Linked DNA regions of Metabacillus sp. KUDC1714. The protein of the gene in region 1 interacts with the protein of each later gene in a pairwise test. Links are inferred from orthologs where the notes say so. Each region holds a gene or a part of one and is shown in the gene's direction. Other genes may lie near its edges. The genes, in order: ftsA and ezrA.

Region 1 (10,091 bases):
CTGTGGAAAAAAATCTCCCAGTTATTACTGAAGTGGAGTTAGCTTATAAAATATCAGAAGCTGATATTATTGCTATTACTGGTTCAAATGGAAAAACAACAACAACAACATTAATTTATGAAATGCTTAAAGAAGATCAAAAACAACCTTTAATTGCAGGGAATATTGGGACAGTTGCATGTGAAGTTGCACAAAATGCTACTAGCGACAATGTTATTGTGATGGAATTGTCATCCTTTCAACTATTAGGAACAATTGAATTTAAACCTGCTATTGCCATTATTTTAAATATCTTTGAAGCACATTTAGATTATCACGGAACGAAAGATGAGTACGTGTTTGCAAAGGGGAAAATTTATCAGAATCAATCTGGGTCTGATGTATCAATAATTAATTTAGATGATCAGGAGGTTTGTGAGCGTTCTGAAAAATCTCATGCAGAGAAACTGTTTTTCTCGACAACAAGAGAACTCGAAAGTGGTACATATATCAAGGATGAAAGTATTTGGTTTAAAAATGAACGCGTAATTTATTTAAAAGATATCGTTTTACCAGGTGTTCATAATCTAGAAAATATATTAGCTGCTGTTTCCGCCGTCAAATTAAAAGGTGTTTCAAATGAATCAATTAAAAAGGTTCTTACGTCATTTACAGGTGTAAAACACAGACTTCAATTTGTAGATACAATTGAAAGTCGCCGTTTTTATAATGATTCAAAGGCAACAAATATTCTAGCAACTAGTAAAGCACTACAGGCGTTTTCTATGCCGACTATTTTACTAGCAGGTGGTCTTGACCGCGGAAATGAATTTGATGAGCTGAAGCCTTACTTGGATAACGTGAAAGCAATGGTTCTCTTTGGGGAAACTGCACCTAAGTTAGAAAGAATAGCAAATGAAAGTGGAATAGAAGTCATCAAACGTGTCGATAATGTGGAACAAGCAGTATCTGCGGCATTTCAAATTTCCGAAGAAGAAGATGTCATACTTTTATCTCCAGCATGTGCAAGCTGGGACCAGTACAAAACTTTTGAGGAAAGAGGAGACATTTTTATTCATGCCGTGCATAAGCTTAAGTAAGGGCTTGTACAATTTTTTTTAGACAATGAAAATGGCGCTTGCACTTTTCTTAATAGCCCTTAAATAAAAGGTACAGGGGTGTTCGGCGTTGACAGCAAAAAGGTCTACACCAGACTTTATATTAGTTATCCTTACGTTGCTTCTTTTAACAATCGGTCTCATTATGGTGTACAGTGCCAGTGCGGTGTGGGCGACGTATAAATTCGATGATTCTTTCTTTTTTGCTAAGCGTCAGCTTTTATTTGCCGGGGTTGGTGTCATCGCAATGTTCTTCTTAATGAATGTTGATTATTGGACATGGAGATCGTGGGCGAAAATGTTAATCATTATTTGCTTTTTTCTCTTAATTGCCGTTTTGATCCCAGGAATTGGCATGGAGCGAAATGGATCAAGAAGTTGGATAGGGGTCGGTGCATTTTCTATCCAACCTTCAGAGTTTATGAAACTGGCGATGATCGCTTTTTTAGCGAAATTTTTGTCGGAAAACCAAAAGAAAATCACTTCATTTAAAAAAGGGCTAGTGCCTTCCTTAGGACTTGTTTTTACTGCGTTTGGTATCATTATGTTGCAACCAGATTTAGGTACAGGAACAGTTATGGTCGGAACCTGTATTGTTATGATTTTCGTATCAGGGGCAAGAGTCATTCATTTTGTCTGGCTCGGACTATTAGGTGTAGCAGGATTTGTTGCACTTGTATTATCTGCTCCATATCGGATTAAACGGATTACATCATTTTTAGATCCTTGGGAAGATCCACTTGGTAGTGGTTTTCAAATCATCCAGTCTTTGTATGCAATAGGACCTGGTGGATTATTTGGTTTAGGTCTAGGGCAAAGTAGACAGAAGTTTTTCTACCTGCCAGAACCACAAACTGATTTTATCTTTGCAATATTAGCTGAAGAACTAGGGTTTATTGGAGGATCTCTCGTACTTTTACTTTTTGGCTTGCTCCTTTGGCGAGGAGTGAGAATTGCGCTCGGTGCTCCTGACTTATATGGAAGCTTTTTAGCAATCGGAATTATCACAATGGTCGCAATCCAAGTTATGATCAATGTGGGGGTTGTAACAGGGCTAATGCCAGTAACGGGGATTACGTTGCCATTCCTAAGCTATGGAGGATCATCGCTTACCTTAATGTTAATGGCGATTGGTGTTTTATTAAATGTAAGTAGGTACTCTAAATTTTAATTTCAGAAACAATCACCAAGGGTTTATCATTTATCTAAGGAACCTTCATGTATGGATTCACTTAATAATGACATAATGAGGCTGACGATAGCGAAGAGACAGACTTTAGGCTAATATCTATGCCTTTAGTTAGTATCTTCATAGTCAGCCTTAATCACGTTTCCATGTGAAAAGCATTGGCGTCAAACGATATACATACTAAAAAAATTCCATTAAAATGGGGGAGCTATCATGAAAGTAGTTGTTAGTGGTGGAGGAACAGGCGGGCATATTTATCCTGCGCTTGCATTAATAAATGAAATAAAGAAACATAATTCTAATGTTGAATTTTTATATATAGGGACTGAAAATGGGTTAGAAAAAGGCATTGTTGAGCGGTCAGAAATTGACTTTAAAGCAATTGAAATTACGGGCTTTAAACGGAGGCTTTCATTTGAAAATGTAAAAACAGTAACGCGGTTTTTAAAGGGCGTCTCAGTTAGTAAAAAATACTTAAAAGATTTTAAGCCAGATGTTGTCATTGGGACTGGAGGTTATGTATGTGGTCCTGTTGTATATGCAGCATCTAAACTGAACATCCCGACGGTTATTCACGAACAAAATAGCCTACCAGGTGTAACAAATAAATTTTTAGCACGTTATGTCAATAAAATTGCAATCTGTTTTGAAGATGCAAAAAAGTATTTTCCAGAGCATAAAGTAGTATTAACAGGTAATCCAAGAGCTTCAGAAGTTTTAGGTCAAGACCCAGAAAAAGGGAGACGATCGTTAGGTCTAAAAGACAATCTTAAAACAGTGTTAATTTTTGGAGGAAGCCGTGGGGCAAAAGCAATTAATGAAGCTGTTTTACAAATGATACCGGCACTTGCAAAAAAGCCGTACCAGGTCGTTTATGTCACTGGGGAGGTCCATTATGATAAAGTAATGGAGGAAATGAGGTCATTAAAGGATTCATCAAATGTCATCATTAAACCGTTTATCCACAACATGCCAGAGGTTTTATCAGCTGTTGATTTAATTGTCTCTAGAGCGGGCGCGACCTCATTAGCAGAAATAACAGCATTAGGATTACCGAGTATATTAATTCCTAGTCCGTATGTAACAGCTAACCATCAAGAAAAAAATGCTAGCTCATTAAGTGATCATGAAGCTGCAATTATGCTTCGCGAACAAGAACTAAATGGAAACTTATTACTATCGAAAATTGAAGGAATTTTACTAAACGATATGAAATTAACTGAAATGAAAAGAGCATCAAAAGAATTGGGAATTCCAGATGCTGCTTTGCGAGTTTATCAAGTAATGAAGGAAATTTCAATGAAATAAACGCATTTAGGAGGTTGTTATGTCTACTTTATATCAAGATTTAATTGAAGCGAATATCGGAAAGGTCCTTGAGAATGAACCTTTAGCAAAGCATACAACGATGAAAATTGGTGGCCCTGCAGAGATTTTTATAGAACCGAGCAACAGTGAACACCTAACTAAAGCTTTCCGCATTATAAAAAAACATAATGTAAAGTGGAGAGCTATTGGCAGGGGATCAAATCTTCTTGTTGCAGACCAGGGAATTGAGGGTGTTGTAATTAAGCTTGGTTTAGGAATGGATGATTTTGAATTAAATGGAGATACCCTTACTGTTGGCGGTGGATATTCTATCATAAAACTTGCAACAATTATTAGTAAAAAAGGTTTATCAGGTTTAGAATTTTCCAGTGGAATACCAGGATCAATTGGTGGTGCCGTGTACATGAATGCTGGGGCACACGGAGCCGATATGTCAAAAATTCTTGTTAAAGCACATATTTTGTTTGAAGATGGTACGTTGGAATGGTTAACAAATGAAGAGATGAAGTTTTCCTACAGAACTTCTATTCTCCAAGAGGAAAGACCTGGAATATGCATCGGTGCGGTTTTAAAATTGCAAAAAGGGGAAAAAGAAAATATTGTCGCTGTTATGCAAAAAAATAAAGATTACAGGAGAGATACTCAGCCTTGGAATTATCCATGTGCAGGAAGTATTTTTCGAAATCCCCTACCGAATTATGCAGGTCAACTAGTGGAGGACGCTGGATTGAAAGGTTATCAAATCGGTGGTGCAAAAATCTCAGAAATGCACGGAAACTTTATCGTAAATGCAGGTGGAGCAACAGCACAAGATGTGTTAGATCTTATTGATTTTGTCAAAAAAACCATCTATGAAAAATATGAGGTATCGATGGAAACAGAAGTTGAAATAATAGGTCTTAAATAGGCACAAACCTCCCAATAATTTCATTTCCTGTGTTATAATAACCATTAAGATCCATTGGTCAATGAGTTACGTTAAAATGATATATTTTGTCGTTAAAAATGACTTTTTTATAGATAAAACAAACGGCATATAAAATGCCGTTTGTTTTATCGTTTAACATATATAGCGACTTTTCGTATGTTTTCGAAAAAAAATAACCAATTGTTAAGTTGTTTTTTTCCGTAATCAAAACGAGTGCTATGAAAGACAATGTCAAAAAATTGAATCAAAGATTGCCTAGAGTGTCTGCTAGGATGGGGTGAAAATGATTGGAAAAAAAAGTTGTTTCGTTAGAGGACCGCATACCAAAGTTACAGCAGCAGCGAAAACAGAAGACAAACCGTAGACTAATTTCATTTTTATCCGTGTTTTTTCTCTTGATTTTGCTTGTAATCTACTTTCAATCTCCCTTAAGTAAGGTTGCGAGTATATCTGTTAAAGGAAATAAAACGGTTGATTCGGAAAAGATCATTGAATTGAGTGGAATAACCACCTCATCTGGTTTTTGGAGTATCAATACAGATCAAGTAACAAATGCTGTCGAGAGTCTTTTACAAATAAAAGATGTAAAGGTAGAGAAGAAATTACCTAACGATATTGTTTTAGTTATTGAAGAGCATGACAGTATTGCTTATCTTGAAAAGGAAGGTTCCTATTTACCTATTCTTGAAAATGGACAAGTATTAAAGGATAAAAAGGAGACAGCTCCTGCAGATGCTCCTGTTTTAATTGATTGGAAACGTGATGAAGATATACAGGTTATGATAAGTGAATTAAAAAAACTATCACCAGGCGTTTTTAATTCAATCTCTGAGATCCATCATACTCCTGGGAAAACCGATCCTTGGTTAGTTCGACTTTATATGAATGATGGTTATGAAGTGATTGCTTCAGTTCGTACTTTTTCAAAGAAAATGGACGCATACCCTTCTATTGTTAGTCAACTTGATGAAAACAGCATAGGAGTTATTCATTTGGAAGTAGGCTCTTACTTTGAATCCTATAAACCGCTACAGACAGAGGAGGAAGCTGAAAGTGAAAATGAAACTGAGGGGTAGTTATGTTATTTTATCCCTTGTCCTTCTCGTTTTAGGGTTTTTAATTTCTTACTCATATCAGCTTACAAAAGAAAGAAATCAAAATCGAACAATATCTGCTGAACAATGGGATAAAGAGTATGAAACAAGATCTTTACTTATTAACAATGAAGAAATAAATCGAGATTTACAAAAGGAATTATATGCAAAACAAGAGGAAGTTAAGCAAATTGAAGAATCATTAAAGGATCAAAAGCAGGTTTATTATAATCTTGTAGAAGATGTAGAAAAATATCGTATGTATGTGGGCGATTTACCAGTGGTTGGAAAAGGAGTGCAAGTGACGTTAGAGGATGCATCTTATATACCTGAAGGCGATAATGTTAATAATTATATCGTGCATGAGAGTCATATATTTAATGTTATTAACGAACTTTATATTTCAGGTGCAGATGCTATCTCCATTAACGGCCAAAGATTATCAAGTGATTCCTATATATATTGTAATGGACCTGTTGTAACTGTTGATGGAAATCAATTTCCCGCTCCTTTTGTTATTTCTGCAATAGGTGATCCTAATGTCTTACTCTCAGCGTTGAATATTGCTGGTGGTATTATCGATCAATTAGCTTATGATCATATTGTGGTAACAGTTGAAAAAAATGAGGAAATTAAAATGGATCCTTTATTACAAGAGCAAAAGACCCAGTCATAGGAGTATCTACATACTGTTTTAAAGAGAGAAAGAATACATGTAAAGACAGATAGGTGGATGATTTGAAGCAAACGAATTGGAAAAAGGGTATGAGTTTTTCTTTTTTAACGATGATATTTGGATTAATGCTTGCGATTCAATTTCAAACAATTAAAGAACCTATTGTACGAGATACACGTGATATGTGGCAGCTTAGGGAAGACTTAAAAAAGGAACAACAATTGCAAGTTGAACTGCTTTCTGAAATAAGAAAATATAATGAAATTATCGAAACATATGAAGCAGAAGAAAATCAAAATCCAGAAGTAGCTTTAAAAGAAACATTAAATGTATTAAAAGAAGAGGCAGGTCTAACTGAAGTTACCGGACCTGGTATTATCATTACAATTAACAGATTGTTTTCTGAAGAATTGATTGGTGAACCGTTACCAAATATCTCACCTGAACTGTTAAAACGCTTAATAAATGAATTAAATTCTTATGATGCCGAAGAAATTTCGATTCAAGGAAGGCGAGTAATTAATTCTACAGTGATAAGAGATATTAATGGACAAACGAAAATGGACAACTATAGCTTACATACATATCCAATTGAGATTAAAGTAATCTCAGAAAATGCTGATAAGCTCTATAATCGGATGAACGCTTCGACAACTGACGAAGATTTTGCGATTGATAACTTGAGTCTATCCGTTTCTAACCCAATTGATAGCATGACAATACCTGCATATGAAGATACAATTCGTGTTAAAAATATGAAGCCATTAGAAATCGAAGAAGGGGGAAAATAAAATGTGGCTTCCTATATTAGGTCTTATTCTTGGTGTCTTTTTAGGATTGATATCAGAGATGCGTATTCCCCCAGAGTACTCAAATTATTTATCAATAGCTATATTAGCTGCACTTGATACATTGTTAGGTGGAATCCGAGCACATCTTCAAGATATTTACGATGAAACGGTGTTCGTTTCAGGTTTTTTCTTTAACATTATTTTAGCTGCAAGTTTAGCTTTTCTCGGTGTTCATCTTGGTGTAGACTTATACTTAGTAGCTGTCTTTGCATTTGGTGTAAGACTTTTCCAAAATATTGCGGTTATTAGAAGAATTTTGATATCAAAATGGTCTATTTCTAGAGGAAAGTTGAAAAAAAATTGAATATTTAAAAGGGAATATCAAGTATTTGACGAATAAACACTATTAAGGCAAAATCAAGAAAATATTCAAAAAATAATTTTGTTACAAACATGTAAAACTAGATTCATTGTCATGTTGTTCTTCAACGAATAGAATAGAAAGTATTGATAGATAAGGAGGTGCCTTAGAATGAACAACAATGAATTATTTGTAAGTCTTGACATCGGTACATCCAGTGTTAAAGTAATTATTGGTGAAATGACGAATGATGCTTTAAACATTATAGGTGTAGGTAATGTAAAATCAGAAGGTTTAAGAAAAGGATCTATAGTTGATATAGATGAAACCGTTCATTCTATAAAAAAAGCGGTAGAGCAAGCTGAAAGAATGGTAGGAATCTCCTTAAAGAGAGTAGTTGTAGGAGTAACAGGGAATCATGTGCATTTGCAAGATTGCCATGGAGTCGTAGCGGTCTCAAGCGAAAATCGCGAAATATCTAATGAAGATGTAAGAAGAGTAATCGAGGCAGCTCAAGTAATTTCCATTCCTCCAGAACGAGAAATAATTGATGTAATCCCAAGACAATTTATTGTTGATGGATTAGATGAAATCAATGATCCTAGAGGAATGCTAGGTGTTCGTTTGGAAATGGAAGGCACAATTATTACAGGTTCTAAAACGATATTACATAATTTGTTACGATGTGTAGAACGCGCTGGCTTAGAAATTACTGATATTTGTTTACAACCACTAGCTGCTGGTTCTGTAGCGTTGTCTAAGGATGAGAAAAATCTTGGAGTAGCTCTTATTGACATCGGTGGTGGATCTACAACCATTTCTGTGTTTGAGCAAAATCACCTTTTTGCAACGATTGTTCTTCCAATTGGTGGAGAACATATTACAAAGGACTTATCAATCGGTCTTCGTACAACAACAGATGAAGCCGAACGAATTAAAGTTAAATATGGACACGCTTTTTACGATCATGCATCTGAAGATGAAGTGTTTGAAGCTACTATTATTGGATCAGATCAAAAGCGAGACTTTAATCAATTAGAAATAGCTGATATTATTGAAGCAAGACTTGAAGAGATATATGAGTTAATTCTATATGAATTAAAAAGACTAGGTGTAAGTGAGTTACCAGGTGGGTTTGTATTAACTGGTGGAACAGTTAGAATGTCTGGAGTCCTTGAATTAGGACAAGCTGTCCTTCAAAACAGTGTAAGAATAGCTAGTCCGGATTATATTGGAGTGAGAGAACCTCAATATATGACTGGTGTAGGCTTAATACAATTTGCACATAAAAATGCTAAAATTCAAGGGAGAAAGATTGGTTCTAACGTTTCAGTGAATGCTGTTGAAGTAGCAGCTGCAAAGGAACCATCACATCAACAACGTACAACACAAAAGCAACAGCCAGAAGATAAAAAAGTAAACAAAGTAAAGAAGTTCTTTGGCTACTTCTTTGAATAGTTCACATCAATTAGTTATTTGATGGATTAGGAGGATTTCGCATGTTGGAGTTTGATACAAATATTGACGGCTTAGCTACCATCAAGGTAATCGGTGTAGGTGGCGGTGGTAATAACGCTGTTAATCGAATGATAGAGCATGGTGTTCAAGGTGTTGAGTTTATTGCTGTCAACACTGATGCACAAGCTTTAAATTTATCTAAAGCAGAAATTAAAATGCAAATCGGTTCAAAGCTTACTCGTGGATTAGGAGCAGGTGCAAATCCAGAGGTTGGTAAAAAAGCTGCTGAAGAAAGTAGAGAGCAGGTTGAAGAAGCATTACGAGGCGCGGATATGGTATTCGTTACTGCTGGAATGGGCGGAGGAACAGGAACTGGTGCTGCACCTGTAATCGCTCAAATTGCAAAGGATTTAGGTGCGCTAACAGTTGGTGTTGTTACAAGACCATTTACATTTGAAGGTCGTAAACGTGCGATGCAAGCTGCGGGTGGAATTTCATCAATGAAGGAATCTGTTGATACACTTATTGTAATCCCTAATGACCGATTACTTGAGATCGTTGACAAAAATACACCAATGCTCGAAGCTTTCAGAGAAGCAGATAACGTATTACGTCAAGGTGTTCAAGGTATTTCAGACTTAATCGCAAAACCAGGACTTATTAATCTTGATTTCGCAGATGTCAAAACAATTATGTCTAATAGAGGTTCTGCACTAATGGGGATTGGTGTAGCTACTGGAGAAAGTCGTGCTACTGAGGCTGCTAAAAAGGCTATTTCAAGTCCATTACTTGAGACATCAATTGATGGTGCTCAAGGTGTTCTTATGAATATTACTGGTGGCAATAATTTAAGCTTATACGAGGTTCAAGAAGCAGCAGATATTGTTGCATCTGCTTCAGACCAGGAAGTTAATATGATCTTTGGATCTGTTATTAATGAAAACCTAAAGGATGAAATTATTGTAACCGTGATTGCAACTGGATTTGCAGAACAAGATGTTAACCCTTTAAAACAACAAACGCGTCAATTTGGTGGAGGGAGTAACACAGGTACAAACCCAGCGCCAAAACGTGAGATAAAGCGTGAAGAACCACTTCATGAAACAACATCTCGTAATAATGTTCAACAATCGGATGAAGCTTTAGATATTCCTACATTTTTAAGAAA
Region 2 (16,527 bases), 3.7 Mb from region 1 along the record:
AAGTCATTTACGATCATAGTTATGTTCATTGTTTGTATGCGAAATACGAGAATTTTGTACTGATCATCACAATCAGGATAGACGAGTACACTTGATATATTCACTCTTCTTTTATGTAAGATAGACGAGACCTCAGCTAGCTTCCCGGCTATATTAGGAACTTTGATTTCGATATGTGAGCCGGGCTGATCAGCACCTGTAAGCTTTACAAATGTATTTAACATATCTGTTTCAGTAAGGATACCCACTAATTTACTATCTTGTAATATTGGTAAACAACCAATATTGTTTTCGATCAAAACAGCTGCTAATTCTTCTACAAAATCAAGCGGATGACCTGTAATTAGATTAGTAGACATAATGCTATTAATTGGCTTATTTAAAAAGTCCTCTTTTAGTTCGAGCTGAAAAATCGATGGACTAGCATCTTTTACATCTCGTTCTGTCACGATTCCAACCAAATTGTGATCCTCATTTACGATTGGAATATGGCGGATTTTATTCTGTTTCATTGTCTTTAACGCTAGACTTATCGTATCATCAGAACTGAGAGTTATCACGTTTTTGTGCATTATTTGTTTAACGATCATCAAGTTGAGCCCCCTAAACATAAAATTATTAAATTCTAATTTATTATCCATCAATCCTTAATACATAAATCGATTTTGAAAGCGTAGACGATCAAATTGTTGAATGGATTCTGGCTCAATTCTTTTTCCGATCCTTGCCATCAGACAGTTAGCTGGATGTGAACTAATCTCAGGCTCGTCAGTAGCGTACCACTCTAAGCCACCAGCGTTCATCATTTTTTCCATTACTTTTCGATACTCCCACACGTTTAACCCAGATCCTTTTAGATCCCAATGCCAATAATATTCAGTAGTAATAATAATATAGTCTTCCATTGCATCATCCATCATCGAAACTCGTAATAAATTTTTCCCTACTGAATAACCACGGAATTCAGGGGCTACTTCAATGGCACCTAATTCTATTAACTCTTTCATATTTCCTTCAGACCATCTCTCTAGTGGATCTGGATAAAGATAAGTAACATATCCAACGATCATATCGTGCACTCTTGCTATAATGATTCTTCCTTCTGGTAACCCGGCTATTTCAACTAAAGCCTTATGTTGTTGTTTAGGCTGTCTAAATGCCACTAAACCATCATGGAAATTATAGCTAGCTAGCTTATCTTGAGGAATAGGCCCCTCAATTAAAATGCTTTCATTTGGTGTTTTAATTTCTTTTGCATTGTATGTCTTAGGGTGTTTCATTAGGTCACCGCCTTTATAAAGTGTGTAAAGGGAGTAGGGCACTAGAAAAAAGCAACTGTTTAACCTTCACAGTCTACTTAGTTAAGTGGAAATAAAAGATTCGTGCCCTGATATGCTTATGTTATCTACTTAAATAAACCTCCATTGAAATGATCTTGATATTACCAGATAAGGTTATCACGATATCTATTATACAAGATTATTTACAAATCGAAGCGTTTACATTATGATTAAATTATATTAATTTCAAAAATTGTGAAAAATGTAGTATTGTAATATAATAGATTTGTAAAATCTTACATAAGGGGGAGTTTAGGATGAAATTGGAAGCGTTGCCATCGACAAAGGGGAATTTTAATTTACAGGATTATGATACTGCTTATCATTCATTCGATTGGTCAGAGGTTGAAAAGAATTTTACATGGTCAGAAACTGGGCGTGTTAATGCAGCCTATGAGGCAATTGATAAGCATGCTGAAACATTTCGTAAAAATAAAATTGCCTTACATTATCGCGACCCTGAACGTGAAGAAAAATATACGTTTAAAGAAATGAAGGAGCTCTCAAATAAAGCTGCAAATGTGTTAAAGCGTTCAGCTGATGTTGAAAAAGGAGACCGTCTTTTCGTTTTTATGCCGAGAACCCCTGAATTATATTTTGTGATTTTAGGAGCAGTGAAACTGGGAGCTATTGTCGGTCCGTTGTTTGAAGCATTTATGGAAGGTGCTGTAAAGGATCGCTTAGAGGATAGCGATGCAAAGGTCATCGTTACAACTCCCGAGTTGCTTGATAGAATACCAGTAAGTGATTTACCATCATTAAAACATGTTGTCGTAGTAGGTAATTCTGTTGATTCCAAGCAGCACATCGACTTTTTATCAGAAATGCAAACAGCAAGCAAGGATATTGACATTGAATGGGTTGAAAAGACAGATGGATTACTTCTACACTATACATCTGGATCAACTGGTAAACCAAAAGGTGTCCTTCATGTTCATCAGGCGATGGTTCAGCACTATCAAACTGCACAATGGGTATTAGATTTGAAAGAAGAAGATGTATATTGGTGTACGGCTGACCCAGGCTGGGTAACTGGAACAGTATATGGTATTTTTGGACCGTGGTTGTCAGGTGCAACAAATGTAATCGTTGGTGGTCGCTTTAGTCCAGATACTTGGTATCAAACGATTGAGGACTACGGTGTGACGGTTTGGTATAGTGCACCAACTGCATTTAGAATGCTAATGGGTGCTGGTGATGAGCTAGTAAAACAATTTGATACAAGCTCACTAAGGCATGTTCTAAGTGTTGGAGAACCGCTAAACCCTGAAGTCGTACGTTGGGGTGTGAAGGTATTTAATAAACGGATCCATGATACATGGTGGATGACAGAGACGGGTGCACAGCTTATTTGTAACTATCCATGTATGGAAATTAAGCCTGGATCAATGGGAAAACCAATTCCAGGTGTTGAAGCTGCGATTGTAGATGATCAAGGAAATGAACTACCACCTTATCGAATGGGGAATTTGGCGATAAAGAAAGGTTGGCCATCCATGATGCATACCATTTGGAACAATCAAGAAAAATATGAATCTTATTTTATGCCAGGTGATTGGTATGTATCAGGTGATTCAGCCTATATGGATGAAGAAGGGTATTTTTGGTTCCAAGGTAGAATTGATGATGTTATCATGACTTCTGGTGAACGTGTTGGTCCTTTTGAAGTCGAAAGTAAGCTTATCGAGCATCCAGCGATTGCAGAAGCAGGTGTTATCGGGAAGCCTGACCCAGTAAGAGGGGAAATTATTAAGGCGTTTGTAGCGCTTCGTGAAGGGTATGAAGCTTCTGATGAGTTAAAAGAAGAAATTCGTACTTTTGTTAAGAAAGGTTTAGCTGCACATGCTGCACCACGTGAAATAGAATTCCGTGATAAGCTACCGAAAACACGAAGTGGTAAAATTATGCGCCGTGTATTAAAGGCTTGGGAACTTGATTTACCAACAGGTGATCTTTCGACGATGGAAGATTGATTGTTGTAAATATATCAAGGTTATATAGTTAACATATAAAAAGTCAGAGATTAGCATTGGATATTTCCAATAAACAATCTCTGACTTTTTGTGTTATTAACTGAATTGGTTCTTAAAATAGGGAATCAGTAATGATCTGATTCCCTGGGATTTTCATTTAATCAATATTTATACTTTATATTGATTCAGCAGTTTTATCGGCTGCTGGTGGTGTGTTTGGTTTATCGTTATTTGGTGGTTTAGTTTGTGAGTTATCTTTATTATCTTTATTATCTTTATTACTTTTTTCGTTCTCAGTAGCTACAGGCTCTGGCTTTTTATCTGCATATTCTCCGACTTTTATTATATTCGATGGAGATGATTCTCGACCTGCAACATCAACTGCGACAATGTAATACGCAGCAGGTGATGAACCAACAGTTACAGATAATGTGCTTGATGCATGAATACTTGCAACTTTTTTATAACTAGTAGAATAGTTAGCTGCTGCATATACTCGATATCCAACAACATCATTATCTGGATTGGAACCCCAACTTAATTTCGATCCACTAATAGAGGCACCGCTAACTTGACTAGGGTTTGATCCATTATCCCCAATTGATTTACCTTCTGTCACAACAAGATTTCCCCATTTAGCTGTATTAGGTAATAAACGTTTTAGATCCTGAACACTATTTATTCCATGTTTCTTAAGAATGTCCTTTTTTAACATAACACCCTGTTGAACAAATTCAGCAGGTGCTGATGATGGGACTTGATAGGCTTGATCTTTTACAACCACGTATTTTCCTTTAGTTAAACTATCATCAACTTTTGTCGGAACATATTTTACATTAAATAGATCTGATGCAACTAAACCAGCACTACTACATAGATCTGATGCAAGTTCACCGGTTAATGCACAATATGAACGGCTTACGATACCACCTGGCTTTTGGAAACGAGTTTTTGGTGCTAATAACTCAGGATTTACATCATGAGCTACATTCATTAATTTAGCCCATAAAAGAATATTACGTTTACTATAAGATAAACCTTTATAGTTTTGTTCAATAGGTTTTGGTGTATCATATCCAATCCATGTTCCAAATGTCACACTAGGGTTTGACGCAACAAACCAAGCATCCTTATAGTCTTGCCCTGTTCCAGTTTTACCAGCCCAGTCTGCACTAAATGACAGATAACCTTTCAATGATGCAGCTGTTCCGCTACTAATAACGTCACGCATCATATCGATTGTTAAATAAGCAGTTTGAGCAGAGAATACATTAGTTTCTGCTTTTTCATGCTGAAAGACGATTTCCCCATTACTTGTTTCAATTTTTTCTATCATGTAAGCATCAATAAATTTACCATTATTCGCAAAAGTTGCAAATGCATTTACATTTTCCTCAACTGTTACGCCTTTCTCCATTGCACCTAAACTTAATGACACATTAGTATAATCTGCTTCCTGGAGACTTGTAAAACCCATTTTTTCTAAATAAGATACCGGATTTTGGTTTAATATACTCATGTATGTTTTTATAGCAGGAATGTTATAAGAATGCTTTAAAGCTGTTCTAGCACTCGTTAATCCATGATAGCCCCCACCATAGTTTTTTGGCTTCCATTTTCCTAATGAAAAAGGGACGTCTGCGATGACAGAACCAGGTTGTGATTTTCCTATTTCCATTGCTGGAGCGTAGACAAGCAATGGTTTCATAGTAGAACCATTTGGACGCTCGGCTTGTGTTGCATGGTTTAAGTTTTCACGATCAAAGTCTCGTCCTCCAACAAAACTAATCATTTTTCCTGTACTATTTTCGATTAAGACTCCACCGACTTCAACCGGCTCTTGAACAGTTTTTAATTCTCCTGTATCGGGGTCTTTTACCTCTTGTGGTTTATCACTACCATAATATTCATACTGAGCGGCGACATCTTGCATTTTGTCGTAGATTTCTTTATTAATTGTGGTATGAATACGATAGCCATTATGCCTGATCTCATCATCTGCTAAAGAATAGTACTGGTTATAAAGATCACTATCTTTGTTCAATTCTTCTTCTGTATATCCATCTTTTTTCGCAAGTTGAACCATAATTATTTTATTTACACGATCCTCAACTTCATAAGTTAAATAAGGATACTCGTCGATAGGAGTTGGCTTTTTCGCTGTTAAGTTTGCTCGAATATCATATGCTAATGCATCTTGGTATTCTGCTTTTGTAATATATCCTCCAGAATACATTCGACTTAATACAGTTTTCATACGGTTAATCCCAGGATCAAGATTATCTTTTATAGCACCGCCATCATTAGAAAATGGTGTATAGCCGAAAGGACTTTGCGGCAAACCTGCAATAAAGGCAGATTGTGCGATGTTTAAGTTTTTTGCTTCAACACCAAAAATACCCTTAGCAGCGGCTTGAATACCGGCGATATTTCTTCCATTTGAATTACGTCCAAAATCCGTTACATTTAAATAGGCCTCGATAATTTCATCTTTTTCAAAGAACTTCTCTAAGCGTAGTGCTAAAAGAATTTCTTTTGCCTTCCGATCAAATGAAACTTCATTTGTTAATATTTGATTTTTAATTAATTGTTGTGTAAGAGTACTACCACCAGTTTGAACTGCAGCATTTGTGAACTCTTGAAACAAAGCACGCATGATTGCTTTCGGTACAACACCTTCATGCTCATAAAATAGCTCATCCTCAGTTGCAATGACTGCATTAATGACATGCTCTGATATATCTTCTAATTTTACTTCCTCACGATCAATGTCCGCGCTTAATTTTCCTAGATATACGTTATTTGCAAAGTATACCTCTGAAGATTCTTCATAATTATAAATATCATTTTTCATAACTTCAAATGAACGAATGGGTTCATCTTTTACTAATGAAGCGAAATATCCAGCACCAACACCTCCAGCAAAGCACATGCCAATGAGGCCAATGACTAGAAATAATAAAAGAAGATTTCCTATAACGTTATATGATATCCGAAAGCCTTTAACTACATCTTTGTTAAAAGGCGTGAAGCGCCTAAGTTTTTCATCCTTTTTTTCATTATGCAATCCCCCCGAATCAACTTATTATACCAAAAAAAACGCATATTTTGTAGGGTTTTGTCATAAAGGGAATGGGATAAGAGGTAGCCTTTACGGTCAAATCTTATTTTAAAAGTGTGATTATTCATCAAACAATTGACATTCACCTGAGTTTATGGTTAAAATTCATTTATCATAACTATATATGAAATCGCTGAGATTGGGTTCAGTAGTGGAGATCTCCCTTTTATAGAGAGCTGATGGGTGGTGGAAATCAGCATATAGATACTCCGTGAATTACGTCCATGAGCTTCTTTTTTGAAAAGGTCAACTGAGTAGAAAAAGACGGTTTAACCGTTAGATTACCGAGTGAGGATTATTTGTGTTTTAATCCTAAGTAGGGTGGTACCGCGAATATTTCGCCCCTTCAGTAATGAAGGGGCTTTTTGGTGTTCATTCACCTGAAAAAAACGACAAAGGAGAACGATTATGAGTGAATTATTAAACGATTTACAATTTAGAGGCTTAGTAAACCAAGTTACAGATGAGGCTGGACTAGCTAAAGTACTACAGGAAGATAAAATTAAGCTTTATTCTGGATTTGATCCTACTGCGGATAGTCTTCATATTGGTCATTTGCTTCCGGTGTTAACGCTTAAAAGATTCCAACTAAACGGACATCATCCAATAGCTCTTGTTGGAGGTGCTACTGGGCTGATTGGTGATCCAAGTGGGAAGAAGGCAGAGCGTACTTTAAATACTGCGGATATTGTACAGGATTGGTCTGATCGAATTAAAGGACAATTATCTAGGTTCCTTGACTTTGAAGCGGATGTTAATCCAGCAGTTATTGTGAATAACTATGATTGGATTGGTAGTCTAGATGTTATTTCTTTCCTACGTGATGTTGGGAAAAACTTTGGTATTAATTACATGCTTGCTAAGGATTCAGTTAAGACCCGTATCGAATCTGGTATTTCATTTACTGAGTTTAGTTACATGATCTTACAATCCTATGATTTCTTAAAATTATACGAACAAAATGAATGTAAACTACAAATTGGTGGTAGTGATCAGTGGGGAAATATTACAGCAGGGCTAGAGCTAATCCGTAAATCTGAAGAAAATTCTAAGGCGTATGGATTGACGATTCCTCTTGTTACAAAAGCAGATGGCACGAAGTTTGGAAAAACAGAAGGTGGAGCGATTTGGTTAGATCGTGAAAAAACATCTCCATATGAGTTTTACCAATTTTGGATCAACACAGATGATCGTGATGTAGTAAAATATCTGAAATACTTTACATTCTTATCTCAGACAGAAATTGAGCAATTTGAAGAAGAGATTAAAAATGCACCTGAAAAACGATTAGCTCAAAAATCGTTAGCTGAAGAAGTAACAAAACTCGTTCATGGTGAAGAAGCTTTACAACAAGCAATTAAGATTTCTGCGGCATTGTTTAGTGGGGATATTAAACAGTTAACAGGTAATGAAATTTTAGAAGGATTCAAAGATGTACCATCTACTAAAATGGAAGAGACTGAAATTGGCTTAGTTGACTTGCTTATTCAAGCTAAAATTGCCCCATCAAAACGTCAAGCACGAGAAGATATTACAAATGGTGCAATCTATATAAACGGAGATCGTATTCAAGATTTATCCAAAGTTATTTCAGATGAAGATAAAATTGATGGACAGTTTACTGTAATTCGTAGAGGGAAAAAGAAATATTTCTTAATTCGTTACGCATAATATTAGACTGCAAAAAAGTGGTTAACTTAAAAGAGTTAACCACTTTTTTTAAATATGGAAATAAAAAAATCCCGGTCCATAGACCAGGATTTTTCTTATTAACGAGAGTAGAACTCAACGATAAGAGCTTCGTTAATTTCAGCAGGTAATTCAGAACGTTCAGGTAAACGTGTGAATGTACCTTCTAATTTGTCTGCGTCGAAAGTTAGGTAATCAGGTACGAAGTTGCTTACTTCGATTGCTTCCTTAACGATATCAAGGTTGCGAGATTTTTCACGTAAAGTGATTGTTTGACCTGGTTTAAGTTGGTAAGATGGGATATCTACACGTCCGCCATCTACAAGGATATGACCATGGTTAACTAATTGACGAGCTTGACGACGTGTACGTGCTAAACCTAAACGGTATACTACGTTATCAAGACGAGCATCAAGAAGAATCATGAAGTTCTCACCATGTTTACCAGCCATTTTGCCAGCTTTATCAAATAGGTTACGGAATTGGCGTTCATTTACACCATACATATGACGAAGCTTTTGCTTCTCTTGTAATTGTAAACCATATTCAGAGATTTTTTTGCGTTGTCCTGGACCGTGTTGTCCTGGAGCATATGGACGCTTTTCTAATTCTTTACCTGAACCACTTAATGAAATACCTAGACGACGAGAGAGTTTCCAGCTTGAGCCTGTATAACGAGCCATGCTAACTCCTCCTTTATGTTTTTATTTTTGCATAAAATAAAAACCAGACTGATTGGACAATTATGCACATTTTGTTTTCATGTATCCTCGCTCCAGCAGCATAGAGTTACGCGATACACCTCCTTTGTTAAAAGGGGAACAAAATGAAATCAAAACTGCTACATCAATAGGCTGCATATTTTATACACAACGAACATTATATGATCTTATATGTATAATGTCAAGAAGCTTTATATTTTTTAGTCTAGAAAGTTTCTAAATACCAGCTAACACAAAAATCATATTAAAGTGTTAGAGGATATAACAATTTATCAGTTAATTCCCTAGTTTTGCTAGGATCCTAATTAGGGCAATTAAGCATTTCTTATATTAAATTATAAGGGGAAGGTTCAACTATTAATAAAAGGATATTTATAAAGGAGAAAGTAGATGAGCCAAAAACTTTAGCCTATTACATATATAGTAAGAAGTTTTATGATATAATTACTGAGAGATTTTTCTTATATTATATGGTGGTTTAAATCCGTCATATTCAGCTTGTAACTTGATTGTGTGGGTGAAATATATGGGTGATCAATTGGTTGTTCTGGCGATTAAGAGTACTTTTTTTGAATTTTTAAGTAACAATCACCAGCAACCTTCAATAAATGAAATTTTAAAAAAGCTTACAAGTGTTTTAAAAAGGGAACTGTGTATTAAAGATGCAATTTTCTATTCTTATAACAAGCAGTTAGATTACCTAACACCAGCTTTTAAAGACAGAGGTTATCCGGTTAAGGCAGTGCCAGACGACCTTCAATACGGAAAGCTTTATTTTTTTGAAGAACAAGCCTTCATCCCAATTATTCAAAATGATACTTTACATGGTTTAGTCGAGTTAATAGGATTAAATATAAGTAAATTTTCTAGTGCATCATTAGACGAAGTAGTCAAATCTTGTTCATCTTTCTTTGCACATAGTTTAAATTTAGTTCAAATCACACTAAATGAACAGAAATTCAAACAATTATATCGATTAACTGAAAAATTTCATTCTTTTATGAATAAAGATGATGTACTTTCCGAGCTAGTTACTACTTTACAATCTATGTTTTTTGAATATAATTTTTATTTGTTTTTATCACATGACCATGAAAACCATCTAGATTTACCAATAAAAGATTTAGGTTTTGATCATCAAGATGGTAATGAAATGGCTATGGAAGCCTTTGTCACAGGTAATGCTCAAAGGTCATTTGATAAAAAGAATAGGCAAATGATTGTATATATCCCACTAAAGGGGAAACAGGGTGTATATGGTGTGCTTCAGGTTGTTGCAAATCATGGATTGCAGCTTGAGGATGAAAATGTAAATTTTGTAGCAATGCTAGCAAACGCTGCAGGAACTGCCTTAGAAAATGCTCAATTGTATGAGCAATCGAAAAGGTTAATAAAGGACTTACAACTAATTAATGAAACATCACATCGTTTAAATAAGAACTTAAGATTAACAGATACAATGACGTATATGTCATTAAGAATATTAAATTCTTTTAAAGCAGATGAAGTTGGATTTTTCTATATTAATCAAAATGGTTCGATTCAAATCTTTCCTGGAAGTACGAATTTCTTTAATACAGAAGAAGTAATGATCTACATTCAGTATGTACGAGAGAAAATAGAAAAGGATTTAGAGGGCCTTTTTATTGGCGATATAACAACATATTTAAAAGATTTACCATATTCATCTGTTATGGCTGTTCCTATGGTTCAGAGTGAAAATCTTAAAGGCTGTGCATTAGTACTCCATAAAGATCCCTATCATTTTTCTTTTGATATGTTTAAGTTGCTTCAATCATTAATTCATCATTCAACATTAGCACTGACAAATTCATTGTTAAGAGAAGAGCTTGAAACATTGGTTAAAACCGATCATTTAACACAATTATTTTCTCGTAATTACTTTAATGATTTTATTGGTAGCTCGATGCAGAAAGATCGGCAAGGTACTTTTGTGCTAATTGATATCGATAATTTCAAAAAAGTTAATGACACGTATGGTCATCAAGTTGGTGATGAAGTACTTGTTCAAGTAGCAAACATTATTAAAAGTAATATACGTGAAAATGATGTTGGGGCTAGATGGGGTGGAGAAGAACTTGCCGTCTATCTTCCACAAGTAGAACTTGCATCAGGCATTTCAGTAGCGGAGAGAATTGTTAAGCGCGTTAGGGAAAATACTAACCCGATGATAACCATTTCCTGTGGAGTTTCTTATTGGAATGCTGAAATTGACAAAAACTTCCATCAACTATTTAGTAAAGCAGATAAGGCATTATATATCGCTAAAAATGAGGGTAAAAATCAAGTGATTGTACAGGTATAAAAAAGTGAGCTGAAATTCAGCTCACTTTTTTACTTTCAATTATATATATTTAACAAGAATTTCAACAAATTCTTCTAAAAAAGCCTCGTCCATCTTATCAAATCTGTTTTTGATAGGGCTATCGATGTCTAAGACTCCAATTAGAATATTGTCCTTAATGAGTGGAACAACAATTTCTGAATTAGAAGCCGCATCACAAGCTATGTGGCCAGGGAATTGATGAACATCTGCAACACGTTCAGTTCTTTTGTTAGCTGCAGCAGTGCCGCACACTCCTTTTCCTAGTGGAATTCGCACACATGCTGGTAAACCTTGGAAGGGGCCAAGTACAAGTTGTTCATCCTTTACTAGGTAAAAGCCTACCCAGTTAATATTTTCTAGAAATTGATTTAGAAATGCTGAAGCATTTGATAGATTTGCAATGCGATCATCTTCACCATCTAATAATGCTTTTAGCTGTTTAATAGCTAATGGAAATTGTTCTTTTTTACTACCTTTGTACATTTCGACAGAAAACATTGTTATAACCTACCTTCAGCTAAAAATTAACAAAGTCTAAAGAACTTTGTCGAGCGAATGATAAAGGAATCAACCTTAATTAATTGAATGTATAGATAAAAGGGAAAAGGGGGTGAATCGAATGACTAAACAACCTTTACGTGATACAAAACAAAAAATCCTAAATGCGGCAATATATTTGTTTAACTCAAAGGGTTTTACTGGTACTTCAGTGCGAGAAATTGCAAATCGAGCTAATGCGAATGTAGCTCATATTTCTTACTATTTTAAAGGGAAAGGTGGTTTACTTGAATACCTTGTATCTCATTATTATGAGGGGTATATACAAGTAATTGAAGAAAATTATTCCCAATTAAAATACGGAAATGCACACACAGTTTTAAGTAAAATCATTTTAGATATATTAAATTATCAACATGAAAATCGTCAACTTTCAAGATTAGTATACCGTGAAGTCACAGTGGATTCCGTACTAATTCGTGAAGTCATGACAACTTATTTAACCAAGGAGAAATACTATATCAAATCAGTCATCGATCAAGGGATTGAGGAAGGATATTATCGAAAAGTTTTTGTACCACATATGATTATCCAATTAAGAAGCCTTTTGCACACACCGTATTTGCAGCCACAATATATGAGCGAAGTACTCCATATCCAAACTCACGAAGTCTATTTTGTACATCAATATTATAAAGAGTTGAAAATTTGGCTGAACTCATTGTTGCTAGAGAATCAATCTCTAGAAGGAAAGCTAGTTGCTGTTCGTTAGTTGATCATAATGTGTGTAATTCTTCCCAATATCCCTTGCGCTGTGGGCATCTGAACCATAGATAAGAGGGATTTTTTGTTTGTGTGCCAATTTTGCAATCGATTCCTCAGGATATGTTTCACCACAATATTTTTTTCTTAATCCAGCTACATTATAATCAATTTCCAATTTTTGTTCTTTTATTGCTTGTATGACTTTCTTGACAGAAGTATCAGTAGAAAAGGTAACGGGATAAAGCTTTTGAAATTTATTAACTAACGTAATATGACCAATTCTCTTCGGTTTGAAATTACCCAAATCACTATGAATAGAATGTAATACCTCATTGTAATATGCTTGATGAAGGTTTTGTAATGACCCTGCTATATCTATCATTTTGCCAAATGTGTTTTCATCGTAATCCATACAGTAGTAGGAATGATCGATCTTCAAAAAATGCACTGAGAGAATACTATCGTCTAAAAATTTTCCATATTGATCTAAAAATACTTTTGTTTCATGCTCGAATTCCTTTATATAATCAACTTCTAATCCGATGTTAATTGTGATTTTGTGTCGGTACTTATCTTTTAGGATCTGAATGTCATTAATATAAGAATCCATGTCTTCTAATTTCATTGCACTATCTTCCTCAGGTGTTGGGTCTTTAAAACCTGGTGGAAGTGGGGCATGTTCTGTGAAAGTTAAACTGTCGAAACCTTCTTCTATTGCTTGGTTTATATATGTTTCTAGTTGATCGGTTGTCCCATGTGGACAATAAGGTGTATGAACATGTCCATCCTTCTTCATCATCATCTTCCTTTCGAAAAGCAATAAATTGTCGAGTCTCTATCTAATAAGCATAATGGCGCTTTTTAAGTGATAAACTTCTTCAAATACGAACCCTTTTAGAAAACGTTTATTACTAAGTATCGGTAAAGGACAAATATTGTAAAAAAAAATAAATTTCTGGTCAAAAATTGTCGTTTACATGGTATCATAAATACATTGAAATAACATTAAAAAAGTGTTGCTCGCTTAAGAGGAACCTTTTCCACAAAAGCTGTTATAAAAGTTCAGGTAAGAAGTCTCCTTATTTGAACGAAAGTATGATGATAAAAAGTAGATTAGATTAATACATAGATAATTTAATAAAACGCTTATCAGCATGATATTGTGAAACTTTCATCAGTGGGGAGTTTTTTTCCTGTCATGAGGATTTTGTGTAACAACGAGGGGGCTCATTATGGAAGTTATAGTTGGACTAATACTTCTTGTATGTATTCTATTTGGTGCTGGATACATGTTAAGAAGAAGAATTTATAAAGATGTTGATCGTTTAGAAGCTTGGAAAATTGAAATTATGAATCGGTCGATTATAGATGAATTGTCAAAAGTGAAGGAACTAAAAATGGTAGGTCAAGCGGAGAAACTGTTTGAGCAATGGAGAAATGAATGGGATGAAATTATTACAACCCAACTTCCAGAGGTTGAGGAACTTCTCTTTGATGCTGAAGATTTCTCTGATAAATATCGATTTAAGAAGTCGAAAAGTGTACTCGAGCATATTGAGAATGTATTAAAAACAGTTGATGAGAATATAGACAAAATCATTGATGAAATAAACGAACTAGTTTCTAGTGAAGAAAAAAACACAGTTGAAAGCGAAGAAATAAAACAACAATTTAAAAAAGTGAAAAAGACTTTATTAGCTCATAGCCATCAGTTTGGGAAAGCACATACCAAATTGGAGGAAAAAGTAGCTGAAATCTCAGAGGGGTTAAAAGAATTTGAGTCTGAAACAAATGTAGGTAATTATTTAACTGCTAGAGAAATTTTGGTGAAACAAAAGGGCGAGCTTGATATTCTTCAAGACAAAATAAACGAGATTCCTAAATTACTTACAGAATGTAATATTACTTTACCTAATCTTTTAAGTGAATTAGAAGAAGGCTATAAAGAAATGAAAGGTAATGGCTATTATTTAGAGCATATTCAAGTTGAGTTAGAAATTGAAAAAATAAACAAACAACTAGGAACATACCGAAAGCAAATTGAAGAAACTGAAATTGAGGATATTGGTGAAAGTCTCCAAGTTGTTCAAGAATCAATTGATACAATATATGATCTTTTAGAACATGAAGTAGAAGCGAGTCAATTTGTTAAACAAGCTAAAGAAACAATTAACACAAAACTTAATGAATTGACTGAACAGAAAACTGCTACCTTGGTAGAAACAGACATAGTAAAACAGAGTTACCAATTGTCTGAAACAGAGCTTGATAAACAAAGACTAATTGAAAAGCAACTCTCACAAATTGAGAAGAAATTCGCACATATTGAACAGAATTTACAAAATGACCATGTTGCCCATTCAATTATTAAAGAAGAGCTTGAAGATATAGAAAAACAAATTACTAAGCTGTTTGAAGAACATAATCAATATCAAGACATGCTCCAAATGTTACGAAAGGATGAACTCCAGGCTAGGGAAAAATTAAACCAGATAAAAAGAGTATTACTAAATACAAGTAGGGCTGTCCAACATAGCAATATACCTGGTTTACCTGCTGACTTTTTGGAGTTTATTGATAAAGCACAAAGAGATGTTTCAATGATAACAGCAAAATTAGATGAAATTCCATTAAATATGCTCGTTGTTAATCAATTATTAGAAGAAGGTGTTCAATCAGTTGAATCCTTAAAGAACGTCGCTGATGAATTGATTGAACAAGTATATTTAATAGAGCAGGTTATTCAATACGGTAATCGCTATCGCAGTCGAAATTCCCAGCTTGCAATAAAATTTAGAGAATCAGAGGAACTGTTCAGAGAATATGAATACAGCAGATCGTTAGAAACTGCAGCTGCCGCTCTTGAACAAGTTGAACCTGGATCATTAACAAAAATACAAGAAATTTTAAACGAAGAACAACGTAAACAACATAAATAAAACTTTTATACAGGGATGACTAACTGAAATTTGATGCAATTAGACAAAGGGCTATTTGTATGATAATTTCACAAGTCATACCTGTTTTTATTTTGGAATTATTGAAACCGTATATTTTTATTTCGCTTTTTGATATGGTATTATTACAGCCTAATTAATGAATGATTAATATTTTACATATAGACATAATTTTGCGTGATTGCAATCATTTTAAACTTAATATAGAAAGAGGAAACAGAATGTTGTATTTAGACAACAGTGCGACAACACAGCCTTATCCAGAGGTCATATCAACGTTTTCAAAAGTAACTGAAGTTTATTTTGCTAATCCATCCTCCGTACATAAATTAGGAAGTGAAGCTGAGTCACTTCTAAATCAATCTAGAAAACAGGTTGCAAATCTTTTAGGGGTGCATGAACAGGAGGTTATTTTTACTTCAGGAGGTACAGAAGGGAATAATCTTGCGATAAAAGGAGCAGCACTTGCTAATAAACATAAAGGAAGGCATATCATCACTTCGGTAGTCGAACATCCATCTGTTTTGGAGTCGTTTAAACAGCTTGAGCAAGTTCATGATTTTGATGTTACGTATTTACCAGTTGATGAGAATGGTATAGTCTCAATTGAACGCATGAAAAAAGAAATACGTGAAGATACTATCCTCGTATCGATTATGCATGTAAATAATGAAGTCGGCACCATTCAGCCGGTAACAGAAATTGGACAGCTTATTACGCAGTATCCTAAGGCTCTGTTTCATGTTGACAATGTTCAAGGTATCACGAAAGTGCCACTTGACTTAAAGAAAGCTAATATTCATCTTTGTACGATTTCAGGTCATAAATTCCATGGTTTAAATGGGACTGGTGCTTTGTTTGTGAGGACAGGAGTTGATCTTCTTCCTCTTTTTTCAGGTGGCTTGCAAGAACTTCAGTTGAGATCAGGTACAGAAAGTCTTGCAGGAAATGTGGCTTTTGCTAAGGCACTAAGAATGGCATCTGAAAGAGCTGAAGAGCAATCTTCGACCATGAAAAATACTTTCACTAAACTTAAAAGGGAATTAATGAACATAGATGGTGTTATTGTTAACACACCGCAAGAAAATACTGCACCACACATAATAAACTTCTCA

What was found.
Region 2: the proteins of ftsA (region 1) and ezrA interact in binary tests that used the Bacillus subtilis proteins (3 or more experiments, as listed by UniProt). The link is inferred for Metabacillus sp. KUDC1714 from one-to-one orthologs.

The regions. Positions count from the first base shown.
Region 1 is NZ_CP055263.1:4,193,824-4,203,914, forward strand. The notes cover bases 6,955-9,779. They hold ftsA (cell division protein FtsA), read left to right. Parts: upstream 6,955-7,636; coding sequence 7,637-8,923; downstream 8,924-9,779. Other genes in these bases: HUW50_RS19305 (DUF881 domain-containing protein), read left to right, coding at 6,955-7,104; HUW50_RS19310 (small basic family protein), read left to right, coding at 7,106-7,468; ftsZ (cell division protein FtsZ), read left to right, coding at 8,965-9,779. Outside these bases: murD (UDP-N-acetylmuramoyl-L-alanine--D-glutamate ligase), read left to right, coding at 1-1,079; spoVE (stage V sporulation protein E), read left to right, coding at 1,168-2,268; murG (undecaprenyldiphospho-muramoylpentapeptide beta-N-acetylglucosaminyltransferase), read left to right, coding at 2,500-3,594; murB (UDP-N-acetylmuramate dehydrogenase), read left to right, coding at 3,614-4,522; HUW50_RS19295 (cell division protein FtsQ/DivIB), read left to right, coding at 4,831-5,619; HUW50_RS19300 (DUF881 domain-containing protein), read left to right, coding at 5,609-6,313; more of HUW50_RS19305, read left to right, coding at 6,376-6,954; more of ftsZ, read left to right, coding at 9,780-10,091. UniProt on the Bacillus subtilis protein: Cell division protein that is required for the assembly of the Z ring. May serve as a membrane anchor for the Z ring. Binds and hydrolyzes ATP. Also involved in sporulation.
Region 2 is NZ_CP055263.1:480,917-497,443, reverse strand. Bases 13,094-16,040 are described here. They hold ezrA (septation ring formation regulator EzrA), read left to right. Parts: upstream 13,094-13,687; coding sequence 13,688-15,394; downstream 15,395-16,040. Other genes in these bases: HUW50_RS02380 (cysteine desulfurase family protein), read left to right, coding at 15,634-16,040; hisJ (histidinol-phosphatase HisJ), read right to left, coding at 13,094-13,254. In the rest of the region: HUW50_RS02435 (acetoin utilization AcuB family protein), read right to left, coding at 1-590; HUW50_RS02430 (GNAT family N-acetyltransferase), read right to left, coding at 648-1,280; acsA (acetate--CoA ligase), read left to right, coding at 1,598-3,313; HUW50_RS02420 (transglycosylase domain-containing protein), read right to left, coding at 3,489-6,380; tyrS (tyrosine--tRNA ligase), read left to right, coding at 6,843-8,105; rpsD (30S ribosomal protein S4), read right to left, coding at 8,204-8,806; HUW50_RS02405 (sensor domain-containing diguanylate cyclase), read left to right, coding at 9,372-11,171; HUW50_RS02400 (GAF domain-containing protein), read right to left, coding at 11,211-11,690; forespore capture DNA-binding protein RefZ, read left to right, coding at 11,812-12,462; more of hisJ, read right to left, coding at 12,445-13,093; more of HUW50_RS02380, read left to right, coding at 16,041-16,527. UniProt on the Bacillus subtilis protein: Negative regulator of FtsZ ring formation; modulates the frequency and position of FtsZ ring formation. Inhibits FtsZ ring formation at polar sites. Interacts either with FtsZ or with one of its binding partners to promote depolymerization.